DNA from 2 places in the Micromonospora sp. NPDC047756 genome. Region 1 is predicted to be linked to the other one. Evidence: riboswitches for the same ligand, from Rfam matches in the RefSeq annotation. Region 1 holds a riboswitch; the other holds the start of a gene.
The links. A riboswitch is a leader RNA that binds a small molecule or an ion and turns the genes downstream of it on or off. The one in region 1 is predicted to bind cobalamin.
Positions count from the first base shown of each region.

Region 2: it holds a riboswitch for cobalamin, as region 1 does, so the genes downstream of both, ACZ6NZ_RS07625 (acyl-CoA thioesterase) here and ACZ6NZ_RS32180 (prenyltransferase/squalene oxidase repeat-containing protein) in region 1, are expected to answer to the same signal.

Region 1 is NZ_JBVJGQ010000014.1:5,736-10,187, reverse strand. Features, by position in the region: gene ACZ6NZ_RS32200 (prenyltransferase/squalene oxidase repeat-containing protein) at 1-1,210, shown strand, start outside; gene ACZ6NZ_RS32195 (hypothetical protein) at 1,265-1,633, opposite strand; gene ACZ6NZ_RS32190 (superoxide dismutase) at 1,710-1,970, opposite strand; gene ACZ6NZ_RS32185 (superoxide dismutase) at 1,977-2,591, opposite strand; adenosylcobalamin (AdoCbl) riboswitch at 2,758-2,918, shown strand; gene ACZ6NZ_RS32180 (prenyltransferase/squalene oxidase repeat-containing protein) at 2,972-4,021, shown strand; gene ACZ6NZ_RS32175 (hypothetical protein) at 4,039-4,452, shown strand, end outside.
Region 2 is NZ_JBVJGQ010000002.1:556,649-564,827, forward strand. Features, by position in the region: gene ACZ6NZ_RS07600 (PepSY-associated TM helix domain-containing protein) at 1-765, opposite strand, end outside; gene ACZ6NZ_RS07605 (copper resistance CopC family protein) at 951-1,514, opposite strand; gene ACZ6NZ_RS07610 (Dyp-type peroxidase) at 1,511-2,719, opposite strand; gene ACZ6NZ_RS07615 (copper chaperone PCu(A)C) at 2,743-3,345, opposite strand; gene ACZ6NZ_RS07620 (copper resistance CopC family protein) at 3,411-5,534, opposite strand; cobalamin riboswitch at 5,644-5,860, shown strand; gene ACZ6NZ_RS07625 (acyl-CoA thioesterase) at 6,056-6,502, shown strand; gene ACZ6NZ_RS07630 (alcohol dehydrogenase catalytic domain-containing protein) at 6,565-6,873, shown strand; gene ACZ6NZ_RS07635 (carboxymuconolactone decarboxylase family protein) at 6,899-7,462, shown strand; partial or broken gene ACZ6NZ_RS07640 (helix-turn-helix domain-containing protein) at 7,659-7,798, shown strand; gene ACZ6NZ_RS07645 (PadR family transcriptional regulator) at 7,953-8,179, shown strand, end outside.

The DNA of each region.
Region 1 (4,452 bases):
GGCGTTCAGCGCGTTCGCGCCCGCCGGTGTCGCGGCCGTGGACGTCTACCCCTCCGGCGACACGACCAAGAACGCCCGCACCGTCTACCGCAACCAACTCTCGGCTGCGTCCTGGCCGAGCAGCACCCCGGTGGTCACCGACTACGAGCGTGGGGTCCTGAACGCCTACGCTGCGGGTATCGATCCCGCCCGGGTCTCCCCCACCCGTAACCTGATCGCCGACACCATCGCCTACTGGCAGACCAGCGCGGCCGGCTACTACGGTCCGCCGGCCAACGTCAACGGCACCATCTTCGCCACTCTCGCCCTGGCCGGCGCGAAGACCCAGACCGGCGCCGCCCGCGTACCGCAGGCACTGCTCAACCTGTCGGTCACCCGCATCCGCAACAACCAGCACAACGACGGCGGCTGGACCTTCACCCAGGCCGAGGGCAACCCCACCCAACTCGCCGCCGCCAGCGACATCGACATGACCGGCGCGGCCATGGCCGCCCTCTGCGCCGCCGGAGTCCCCAACACCGACACCGACGTCGTGCAGGCTAAGAACTTCCTCAAGAGCAAGCTCGTCAACGCCTCGGGCGCCTTCACCTCGATGTTCGGCGTGAACACCGACTCCAACGCCTGGGCCGTCTCCGGGCTCAACGCCTGCGGCATCCCGAGCCAGGGCACCGACTTCACCACCACCGCCGGAAAGACCCCGATCGACTTCCTGCGCGCGCAGCAGCTCAGCGGCGGCGGATTCAAGTACCTGCCGACCAACACCACCCCGTCGGCGTACGCCTCCATCGACGCCGTGCGCGCCCTCGCCGGCGCCGGCTACACCGCCGCTCCCCCGACCCCGGTCACCGCCGGCGCGCCCACCTGGGTTTCGGCGAGTGGTTTCACCGCGGGCACCGCCACCCGCCTTGCCGTGATCATCGACAATGGCAGCGGCAGCATCAAGCCGTGCGCGGTGACGCTGACGCCGACCGCCGCCACCACCACCCTCGGCGCCGTCCTGGACGCCGCCGTCGGCGCGGCCACCCCGAGCGGCTGCGTCACCTCTCTTCTTCCCACCAGTGGCACCGGCACCATCACCTCGATCAACGGCCTGGCCAACAGCGGCTCTTCGACCTGGAAGGTCGCCCGCGACGGCGGCACCCTGGCCACCGCGACCCGCGGCTCGACAGTGACCGTCGGCGACACGATCTACCTCCGCTACGGCGTCTGATTGCCGCTAGTGGGATGGTCAGCGGCGCCACGGCATGACCACTTCGTTGATCAACTAGCCGATCGGGTCGACCATCGGGCGACGTGACATCGCGGGCCGCAGGCCGAGGTCCTGGTCATCAGCCACGACCAGAGCCTGCGGCGCCGCTGGGCCGATCGGATCGTCGGCCTCGCCGGTACAGCGCGCGCACACCCCTGAGGCCCGCTCCGGCACCCCGGAGCGGGACGACACAGCGAGCAGATTCTCCAAGCGGACAACACGACGGTGAACATCTCGCAGCTGCTGGCGAAGCTGGCGCGTCTGGGCCTCGCTAGCGCCAAGCTGCCGACGGGCGGTCTCGAGTCGTTGGAAGTCAGCCACGGCCAGCACGGCCATCTGCTGGCCGTCCATCGTCAGGAAACGGTGCTCGATCTTCCGGCGCATGGGGCCTCCCCGAGGTGGGCGGTAGAAGCTGCTGTTGTCCGCTGGGTCCCGCCGACGGGCGGAACCCAGCGGACCGTCATGCGGGCGGGGACTGCGCGGTCTCGGCCAAGAGCAACGACAACTCCCGGACCAGATCATCCATCGACTGGCCGCTCTGCGCCTTCACCAAACCCAGAGCGAGATCGGCCAACAGGTAGAAACCGAGGGTACGGGCCTGCTCGGAACTGAACGCCGACATCAGTTCCTCCGCGCCGGCGAGGTCACCGCGGTGCTTGGCGGCGATGACCCCGGCGGCGCGTTGGACGATCTCGGCCGCTTCGGGGGTGTACCCGCTCACGCCGAATCAGATCTTCGGGGTGGCGGCGCGGGCGGCGTCGAAACGCGAGATGACGTCGGTCCAGTTGACCAGGTTCCACAGCCGGTCCACGTAGTCCGGGCGGACGTTGCGGTACTGCAGGTAGTAGGCGTGCTCCCAGGCGTCGAACACCAGGATCGGGGTGGAGCCCTGCCCGACGTTGCCATGGTGGTCGTAGACCTGCTCCACGATCAGCCGCCGGCTCAGCGGCTCCCAGGCCAGGACACCCCAACCGGAGCCCTGCACACCCTTGGTCGCCGCCGACAACTGGCCGGCGAAGCCGTCGAAGGAACCGAAGTGCTCGTCGATCGCCGCCGCCAACTCACCGTCGGGACGGTCACCGCCGTCCGGGGACAGGTTGTTCCAGAAGATCGAGTGCAGGACGTGCCCGGACAGGTTGAACGCGAACGTCTTCTCCAATCCGACCAGGGTCGAGTAATCGCCCTTGTCGCGGGCCTCGGCGAGCCGGTCGAGCCCGTCGTTGGCGCCCTTGACGTACGCCGCGTGGTGCTTGTCGTGGTGCAGCTCCAGGATCTCGCCGGACATGGCGGGCTCGAGTGCGCCGTAGTCGTAGGGCAGGTCGGGCAGGTTGTACACGGCCATGAGTACGTCCTCTCAATACTGCCTCAATTTGGCTGTTGCCACTATCTTGCAACAAGAGCCCTGGGAGTGGGGACGCGACTGGTCGGATCGGATGGTCTGCGCCGTGCACACTCCGTCGGATCACGGGCCTTGACGGCGAGCCCCACCCGTGGGAACACTGTCCGTCACAACTTCATACCTGTGTGCTGACGGGGGAAGTCCGGTCGAAATCCGGCGCTGGCCCGCAACGGTAGGCGGCGACACACGTAGTGACGCCGCGAGCCCGATTACCCGTCAGTCCGCATGACCAGCCTCCCCACCCGTCGTGGCCCACGGGTCGGAGCCGCCCGAACCGGAGTCGGGTCGTCTCGGACCATCGGAGCCCGGAAAGGCGTCGCTTCATGGTCAACCGCCCCCTCCGGCACCGCGCCCGCATCCTCGTAGGCGCTGCGCTCGCCGTCCTCACGCTCCCCCTGACAGCCTTACCGGCCGCCGCCACGGCGTCGCCGCCCACCCTCAACAAGGTCGACGCCGCCGCCGGCTGGCTTGCTCGCCAGATGGTCGACGGCGAGCGGTTCGAGGTCGTCTTCGACGGCGTCGCCTATCCTGACCAGGGCCTCACACTCGACGCGGTGTTCGCCTTCGCCGCAGCCAAGACGGCCGACACGAACGCGGCGAACGCCATGTCGTGGCTCGCCCAACCGGCCGTGGTGAGCGGCTACATCGGTGACGGCACCGAGGCGTACGCGGGCGCGACCGCGAAACTCGCTCTGGGTGCCCAGGTCCGCGGCCTCAACCCGGCGACGTTCGGCGGTGTCGACCTGCTCACCCGGCTCAACAGCCTGCTGACGCCGAGCGGCCGGTACTCCGACCGGTCGGCGTACGGCGACTACAGCAACACCTTCACCCAGTCCTTCGCGGTGCTGACGTTGGGCCGGGCCGGAGGTGCACCGTCGTCGGCGGTGACGTTCCTGGCCACGAGCCGGTGCGCCGACGGTGGCTTCCCGCTGCTCCTCGCGCAGCCGACCTGTGTCAGCGACGTCGACGCGACCGCCTTGGCCGTTCAGGCCCTGCTGGCCGCGGACCGTCCGTTGGTAGCCGCTTCGGCCGCGCAGTGGCTGGTCTCCGTACAGGGCAGTGACGGCTCGTTCGCCTCGAACGGCGTGACCAACGCGAACAGCACCGGGCTCGCCGCCCAGGCGCTCTTCGCCGCCGGCCGGTCGTTGGCCTGGCTACGCGCCCGTCAGTTCCTGGTCAGCCTGCAGGTCACCTGCACTGGCGCACCGGCCGATCGCGGCGCCATCGCGTACACCCCCGGCGGGTTCGATGCGAGCACCGCCGCCCGGGCCACCGCTCAGGCCGTACCCGGCATGACAGGCGCCGGGTTCGCGACCTTGTCGGCCACCGGCGCTCACACTGCCGCGCCGGTCCTGGCGTGTGTGCCGTGGTGACCCGGCGGTGGGCGACGATGCGCCGACGGATGGCACTGCTGTTGGCGGCCACCGTCGTCAGCGTCGGCCTGGTCGCCGTCGACCCGGTGCCACGTGCCGCGCACGCGGCGGCGTGCGCCCCGGGTGCGGGCGTCACCGTGGTGGTCGACCTCACCGCGTTCGGCCTCGGTGTCCAGACCGGCTGTCGTCTCGGTGATCCGCCGACCGGCCTGGCCGCGTTGCAGGGAGCCGGGTTCGCCGTGACGGGTACCCAACGGTGGGGGCTCGCCTTCGTCTGCCGTATCAACGGCTATCCCACAGCCGCCTCTGAACCGTGCGTCAACACGCCGCCCGCCAGCGCCTACTGGTCGTACTGGCACGCGGCACCCGGCGGCACCTGGTCCTACAGCACCCTCGGCGCGAGCAGCTACAACCCCGCCCAGGGCACCGTC
Region 2 (8,179 bases), on a different contig from region 1:
GGCGGCGAAGTTCGCCCCGGCGTAGCGGGACCAGGTCAGGCCGGTGACCGAGAGGAAGAGGAGTCCGACGGTGAGCCAGATGCCGGTGGTGGCATGCCACCCTCGGGTGCGGCGGACGCCCTTACCCGTGGACAGGTCCGGCACGAACAGGTGCCGGGCGGCGGCTCGTGCGGCCCCACGTCGCCGCCACCAGAGGACGACCCCACCGAGCGCCATCACCCACAGCCAACTCGCGGCCAGCTCGGAGTAGTGCTCGCCCACCGTTCCCAGGTGCAGGTGGCGGTGCAGGTCGTCCAGCCAGGTGGTGACCGGTGTGGACCCGAACCAGGTGGTGAGCTGCCCCTGGGACTCGCCGGTGTACGGGTTGATGTAGACGGTGTGTTGGTTCTCGCCCAGCTCGGGCAGGGAGAACACCACCTTGGTGGTCTGGTCGCCGGCGCCGGGTTGCACTGTGGTGATGCTGCCGTCCGGGTGCGCGTTGCGCGCGGCGCCGATCTGCTCGGCCAGCGGCAGTTGCCGGTCACCCACCTGCGCGACCGTCAGCTGGTCGCCGTAGAGGATCGTGTCGAGTTGCGGGGTGACGGTGTAGGCCAGGCCGGTCAGTGCGGCGACCAGCAGGAACGGGGCGACGAGGATGCCGGCGTAGAAGTGCAGCCGTAGCAGCAGCGCGCCGAACGGCGACGTGCGACGGGCGGCTCGGGCCGGTTTCTCGGCGGTGGTGGCGGGCTCCGGCTGCGGGGTGCCGGACAGTTCAGTCAGAGACATGGTGATCCGATCGGAAGAGTCGGGAAGCACGAAGGTGCTTCCCGTACTGGTCTGGTCGCCCGGTGAGGTGTCGCATCGGCCCTGACTGGTAGTCGGGGAGAAGACGCCGGCGGTTCCCGAAGAACGGTTCTAGGCGAGGTCGTCCTCCGCGCCGGTGGCGTCGGCCCGGTCTGCGGCGGGTCGGATCAGCGCCGGGCGGCCCGTCGCCACAGCAGCCCAGCCGTCACCAGGACGAGGAGGGACAAGGCGGCAGCCGCGACGAGGACACCGGCGCTCGGACCGCCGCCGGACGCTGCCGTGGCGGCGGGCGGGGTGGCCGCTGACGCGCTGACGGCCACAATCGGCGCGGCGCTGGACGAGGGATCGGCCACCGTGAACGGGTACGACCCCTGAACCGGGTGCCCGTCGACGGAGACGACCCGGTAGGCGACCGTGTACGTCCCGTTCGGCAGGGTGTCGGTCAGCTGGACGGTGCTCTTCGCTCCGGTGACCACCGGTTCGCCGGTGGGAACCTTCCGCTTGGCGGCGTCGGTGAGCACGATGGTGGTGAACGCGGGGTCGAGTCGCTGCATGAATTCGAGCGTGACCTCGGTCGGTGCGCTCGGCAGCGTCGCGTCCCGAGCGGGCGTGGCCGTCTTGAGCGAGTTGTGCGCCCAGGCCGGGCTGGCCGGGATGAGCACCGCCACGAGGACGGCGAGCACCGCCGCGCCGAGTCGGACGGCTGCGAGACGGGTCGGTGGCACGCTCATCCGAGCACCTGCTCGCCGATCCACCCGCCCGGTTGACATCCGGGCGGGATGGCGAAGACAGCGGAGCCGATCGGCGTGGTCCACTCGTTGAGCAGGTCCCGGTCGGCCAGCCGGCGCTGGATGGGCAGGAACTGTCGTGCGATGTCGGCCTGGTACGAGGCGAAGATCAGGCCGCTGTCCGCGTGGCCCTCCGCCGTCGGCGCACCGTCGTAGTTGTAGGGCCGGCGCAGAATCTTCAACCGGTCGTCGGTCACGTGGGCGCGGGTCAGGTGCGAGAAGTCGGGGATGACGGTGAGGCCGTCGGCGTCGGTGGCGGCGAAGTCGGGTTCGTCGTGTTCGGCGGTCCCGGTGAGCGGGGCGCCGGTGTCGAGCCGTCGCCCGACGGCGAGTTCGCGGTCGGTCCGGCCGAGCAGGTCCCAGGTCTCCATGTTCATGCTGATCCGCCGGAGCACCACTGTGGTGCTGTCGCGCAGCCACGCCGGGCCCTCCGGGACCCAGAGCGCGGTGTCCATGGGCGCGCCGGGTCTGGGGTTGGCGGTGCCGTCGAGCTGACCGAACAGGTTGCGTTGGGTGTGGCCGCCCGGCTCGACACCGGGGCTGCGCCGGAAGCCCTGCTGGACCCACCGCACCGTCGCGAACGGTCGGCTGTCCTTGATCAGGACCCGCTGGGCGTGGGCGACGGAGATCGCGTCGTCCGCGCAGATCTGCAGCAGCAGGTCACCGCCGGACCAGGCCGGCTGGAGTCGGTCGATGCGCAACGGCGGCAGTTCGGTGACCGACGCCGGCCGGCGGTCGTCGACGCCGGCCGCCCGGTAGAGGCCCGGCCCGAAGCCGAAGGTCACTGTCAACCGTGCCGGCAGCAGCCCGAGTTCGGCCTCGGTGTCGGCCAACGCGGGTCGGCCCTGGGTGAGCCGGGCGGCGTCGTCGGTGAGCAGCCGCAACATCCGGCCCAGCGCGGCCCGGTCGGTGCCGGCCCGCAGGGTGAGCGCCACGAACGACGCGTGCGCCTGCGGTTCGGTGGACACCCCCGCCTGCCGGGCGCCATGGAACGGCTCGACCAGGCCGCCGACGCTCGCCACCGGCGTGGTGTCGGCGACGGCCGGCGGTTGCCCGCCGCCGGTTCGGGTCGTGGCGATGGCGGCACCGCCGGCCAGGGCTCCTCCGGCAGCGAGCGCCCCTCCGGTGAGCAGGCCGCGCCTGCTCACCGGCCGGACGGGTGGCGTTCGCGTCACGATGCCGGGCTCATGCTCGTTCCCGGCGTGGCGCTCATGCCGGGCATCGGCTGGCCGTGCCCGGGGGCGTAGCTCTCCTGCGCGCCGGTGAACGGTTTGGCCACGGCCCTGAACTGCTGGGACCGGCCGTCGGCGAAGGTCAGCGTGAAGGTCAACTCGTCGCCGGCCTGGACGGGCTTGGTGAGGTTCATCAGCATGAGGTGGTCGCCGCCGGGCTCCAGCGCATGCGTGCTCTTGGCCTTGATCACGATGCCACCCTGCTTGGCCTGCATGACCATCTTGCCGTCTTTCATGGTCATCTCGTGCAGTTCCATCGGTGACAGGGGGTTCGTGGCACCCGTCACTGTGACATCGCTGTCGCCGTCGTTGACCAGGGTTCCGAAGGCCGCCGTCATGCCCTTGTCGGCGGCCTTCACCCACGGGTCACGAATGCCGAGCACGCCCGCGTCCGGGTTGGCTGAGGTCGACGCGGACGGGCCCGCCTGCGCGGTCGACGGAGAGTCGGACGCCCCGCAGCCGGCGGCGCCCACCGTCAGAATCGCGGCGGCGAGGATCGCGGCCGAGCGGCGGCGTGAAACGTTCGGGCTGGTGGCGCGCATGTGTTCTTCCTCCGATGATTGCTGCTGGGAGGTTGGTCGGCCGCAGCACGGAGAAAGTTCCGGAGTCAGGGGACGTTGATCGTGAACTCCCCGGTGTGCACCTTGCCGGCGACCTGGAAGTCGAAGAAGGCCCGGTACCGGCCTGAACTCGGCGCGGTCAGCCAGAACTTGACCGTCCCGTCGACCAGCTCCGGCTCGGGGTGCACGTGCACGTAGCCGAGGTCGCCCTCACGAACCACCACCAGGTGCCCGTACGCGGCAAGGTATCGCTCCAGCTGCGCGGGCGCTGCGCTGTCGGCGCTGGCGACCTGGAAGTGGATCGGTGCCGTCACCCCCACCGTCGGGGTGCCGGTCATCGACACCGTGTACGGACCAGCCGTCGCCTTCGCCTGCGCCGGCGGCAGCGCGGTCGGGGTGTGCGCGCCGGGCACCGTGTGGTCGACGCCCAGCACGAGCGGCAGCGGCGTGCCGTTGGCGGCGGTGACGGAGAAGTCGGCGTAGACGCGGTAGCCGCCGGGCCGGGCCAGCGTCATGGGGACGCTCCAGGTGCCGTCGGGTGCCATCGTCGGGTGCAGGTGCTGATAGCCGGTCAGGTCACGGCCCACGACGATCATGTGCAGCGGCTTGTCGTGGACGACCGCGAAGCGGGTCGCCGGCTGCCGGTCGGTGCCGACGATGCGGAAGCGGTAGTCGGCGCGTACCCCGGCGGGTTGGGTTCGTTCCAGCGGTTGCAGCGTGTAGCCGCCGGCGCTGACGGTCGTCCCGGTGGCGAGTGTCTCGCCGGTCGCGCCGTCACCCCGGTGCGTGTGCGGTCCGGTGCCCGCCGGGTGTTGGTGTCCGTCGTTCGCGGACCCTGCCGGGCCGGAGGCGGGCGGACCGCCGACCGGCTGCCGGGCGGTGTTGGCGGCCGGGCCCTCGTTGCCGCTGATGCGCGCCAATCCGAACCCGCCGAGCAGCGCCAGCACCAGGGTACCGACGAACAGTGCCAGGCTGGTGTTGCTCAGCCGGGATCCGGGCGTCGCCGTGGCAAGATCCGGCTCAGCCGATGCCCCGGAGCCGACGGGCGGTCGACTGTCCGTCGTGGCGGGGGCTTTCGCGTCCTCATCGGTCGGAGTTGGATCGACCGAGACGCCGGTCCGAGCCACGACGACCGCGGTCTCCTTGCGCGCGGCCGGCACGGCACCGGGCCGCCGCTTACCATCCGAGGTCTGCGTAGCGCTGCCGGTCGTCGCGACGGTTCTGCCCGCGTCGGTTCTGCCAGCGACGGCTCCGCCGTCGGTCTTAGCGACGGCGGCCTTGCTGACGGCGGTCTTGCTGACGGCGGTCTTGCTACCGGCGGTCTTGCTGCCGGTGCCCTTGCCGCCGGTGGTCCTGGTCCCGGGACGGGTGCCGGCGCCGCGTCGAGCGGATGTCGTCGGCGAGGTACGGCCACGGCCGGCGGGTCGGCCGGCGGGGGTCGTCCGCCGACGCCAGACGACGAATCCGGCCACCGCTGCCGTGGCCACCGTTGCCAGGCCGGCCCAGACGACTGCTCCCGGACCGCTCTCGTCCGTCGACCCGGTCGGCGCGGCCGCTGCCGCGGACGGCGGAACGGCGGTCTCGACCGCGACCGTCGGCACCGCCGACGCCTGCCCGGACGACCCGTGTTGCTCGGCGGTGGCCAACAGCGCCGGATCCGGCTGGGTCGACGGCGGGCTCCACCCCTTCGGTGCCGCCGTCGCCGGCCCGTCGTAGCGGAAGGTCAAGGTGCCGCGTACGGGGTCGCCGTCCGAGGCGACCGACAGGTAGCTCACCGAGTACTGGCCCTTGGCCGGCAGGTGCGCGACCGCCACCGTCGCGGGGAACCCGGTCGTGTACTCGCGTGGCTCGAACTGACCGTTGACCAGGAAGTACTCGCGCACCGGCTTGTCCAGCGGCTTCGGCTCCCCGTACGACCAGCCATTGTCGACCCGGATGCCACCCGGCGCGGTGATCGTGAAGAACGCGTTGGCAGCGGCCTTCTCGGTGAAGAACAGCTGCACCGAGGTCAACGGCTCGCGCACGGTCGCGCCACCCGCCGGCGTGGACATCGCGAGGGTCCCGTGAGCTGCGGCGGGCTGAGCGGACGCGAGGAGAGCGACAGCCGAGGCGAGGAGGAGCGCGAGGAGGCCCGAGACCACCCGCCCAGGAATCTGAGGGTGACGACGCATCTGAATATCCTCACTGGGCTGAGACTTTTTACAAGAGGTGACGAACTTTTTCCTCACATGGCTAAAGCCGAACACCTCCCGGGCGGAGGGGCCGTCACCCCTGGCCAGCTATGCTCCCGGTGGCGCTGGTTCGCCCGGTCGTGAGGTGGCTGGGCGTCGTAAGAGGGAACCCGGTGGGAATCCGGGGCTGCCCCGCAGCGGTGAGTGGGAACGACCGCCGTCATCAGCACTGGGCCAGTGGCCTGGGAAGCGACGGCCAGTAGGGGACCGGCGTGCAGCCGGTCGGGCCCGCGAGTCCGAAGACCTGCCAGTGCCGCGTACACAACCGTGTGCGCTGCCGTCGGCCTCGCGGGTGGGCTGAGCGGGTGACGTGTCGCGCTCTCTGCGTGGGCGCGTCCTCGTCAGTGTGCGTCCGTGGTCCGGGGGTGTGGTTTCCCGAGGGACGGACTACCGCTGTGCACGACACCACCACCACCACCGGCCGAGCACCGTCGGCGTCGCACCTGACCCTGTCGCAGATCATGGACCAGCACCACACGAACCTGATGGGTACGGTGCACGGCGGCCGGATCCTCAACCTCATCGACTCGGTGGCCGGGGTGGTCGCCGCCCGCCATTCCGACGGGCCAGCGGTCACGGCCGCGATCGACGAGACCGCGTTCCTGCGGGCGGTGCGGGTCGGCGACGTCGTGCACGTCGACGCGCGGATCACCTGGGCCGGTCGCAGCTCGATGGAGGTGGCGGTCAAGGTGACCGCCGACCGGTGGGACCGGGCGGTCCCGCCCACCGACGTGGCCACCGCCCACCTGGTCATGGTCGCCATCGACGACGATGGCCAGCCGAGGACGGTGCCGCCGCTGCTGACGGAGACCGACGGGGACCGGCGACGGTACCGGGAGGCGGAGATCCGCCGCGAGCACCGGCTGGCGTTGCGGCGGGCGCTGCTCGACGGTGCCGAAGACGACTGACCCGTGCGCGGTGCGCCCGTCGCGGCGCCGGCGCGGTCCGAGGAACCCGCCCCGCCGTCGATCTGGTCAACCCTCTCGACACGAAGATCCAGGCTGGAAAGGCCGCGCACGCGCGTGTCGAGCTGCCTGCGGTGCTCGGCCTGGACCTTGCCGGCGTCGTGGCGGCGGTCGGCGCGGAGGTGACCGACTTCGAGCCGGGGGACGAGGTGTACGGGCTGCGCGACGCTCGACGCGTCGTTCGCAGCGGTACGCACCTACCACGGGCATGTCGTCAGCGCGCTGGGCTGGGGATCGCATTCGCTCGCCCCGCTGTCGTTCCAAGGCGCGACCACGCTGGCGCTTCGAAAAACAAATCGCTATGGTGCTTCTGAATCAGAATCGCCCTCGGAGGTGGCTATGGCTCGCATACCCGCGCTCGAATCACCCTTCACCGCGGACGTCGAGGCCCAACTCGCCGCGATGATGCCGACCAGCATGCCGCCGATCGGCCTGTTCCGAACGTTCGCCAAGAACTTGCCGATGACCATCGCGATGAGCCACTGGGGCCGATACGAACTCGGCCGGCAACTATCCCTCACACTCCGTGAGCGCGAAATCGTCATCCTCCGCACCTGCGCACGCTGCCGCTGCGAGTACGAGTGGGGCGTCCACCTGATGGTTTTCGCCGACCGCGCCGGACTCACCCGGACCGAGATCGCCTCGCTCACCCACGGAATGCCGGACGATCCGTGCTGGGCCACCGGCCGGGAACAAGCGCTGATTCAGGTGGCGGACGCCCTGCACGACGCAGCGGACATCGATGATGAAATCTGGCGATTCGCCCACGAGGTTCTGGACGAGTCGCAGTTGCTGGACCTGTTCCTGCTCTGTGGGTGGTACCACGCGATCAGCTTCGCCGCCCGGGCCGCCCGCGTCGAACTCGAGCCGGGCGCGCCTCGCTTCGCCGACGTCACGCCCTGATGGACCGCCTCCAGGCGACAGCGGTGGACGCCTGCACCCGCGATGGGCAAGGTGGTAGCCCATCACGGTCGTGATCGACGATGCGCGCTCACCGACGACGAACGGCACTCGATCGCATCCACGGCCGGCACCTCCCACACCGCGTTCATCGACACCAGCGCCGCAGACACCCCGTCTTCACCACCGAGGGCGGCCGATGGGCGACAGCGATGGGATCAGTGCCGCGCGCCAGGCGCTTGGCCGTCGCCTCGCGAACCTACGCAAGGCTGCCGGACTCACGCAGCACGGCCCGCTCCTCTCGTGCGTTATGTCCGCAGCTCCATCGCCAGACCAGACCCGCGCCACCGGCTGCACGTTAGGTCGGTGGGCGAGGGCGTCGCCTTTGACGTGCAACCTGGTCGTCGTCTCGGGCGCCTGGCTCGGTCTTGTGATTAGACGTATACGCCTATAGGTTGCCTGGGTGCCTTTGGACGCGTCAAGGAACAGCCTGGTGTTGCCGATCCTCGGACTCCTCGTCGAGCAGTCGGCGCATGGCTACGACATCACGACACGCCTACGCGAGCGATACGGACACCTATCGGTCACCCGCAGCACGGTTACGTCCCTGTTGAAGGCGCTCGAGAAGGCAGGCTTGGTCTCCTCCGGGCGGCCCGAGCGAGTGGGGAATCGGCCGCCGCGTACGGCCTACGAGTTGACTGCCGTAGGTCTCGCCGACTT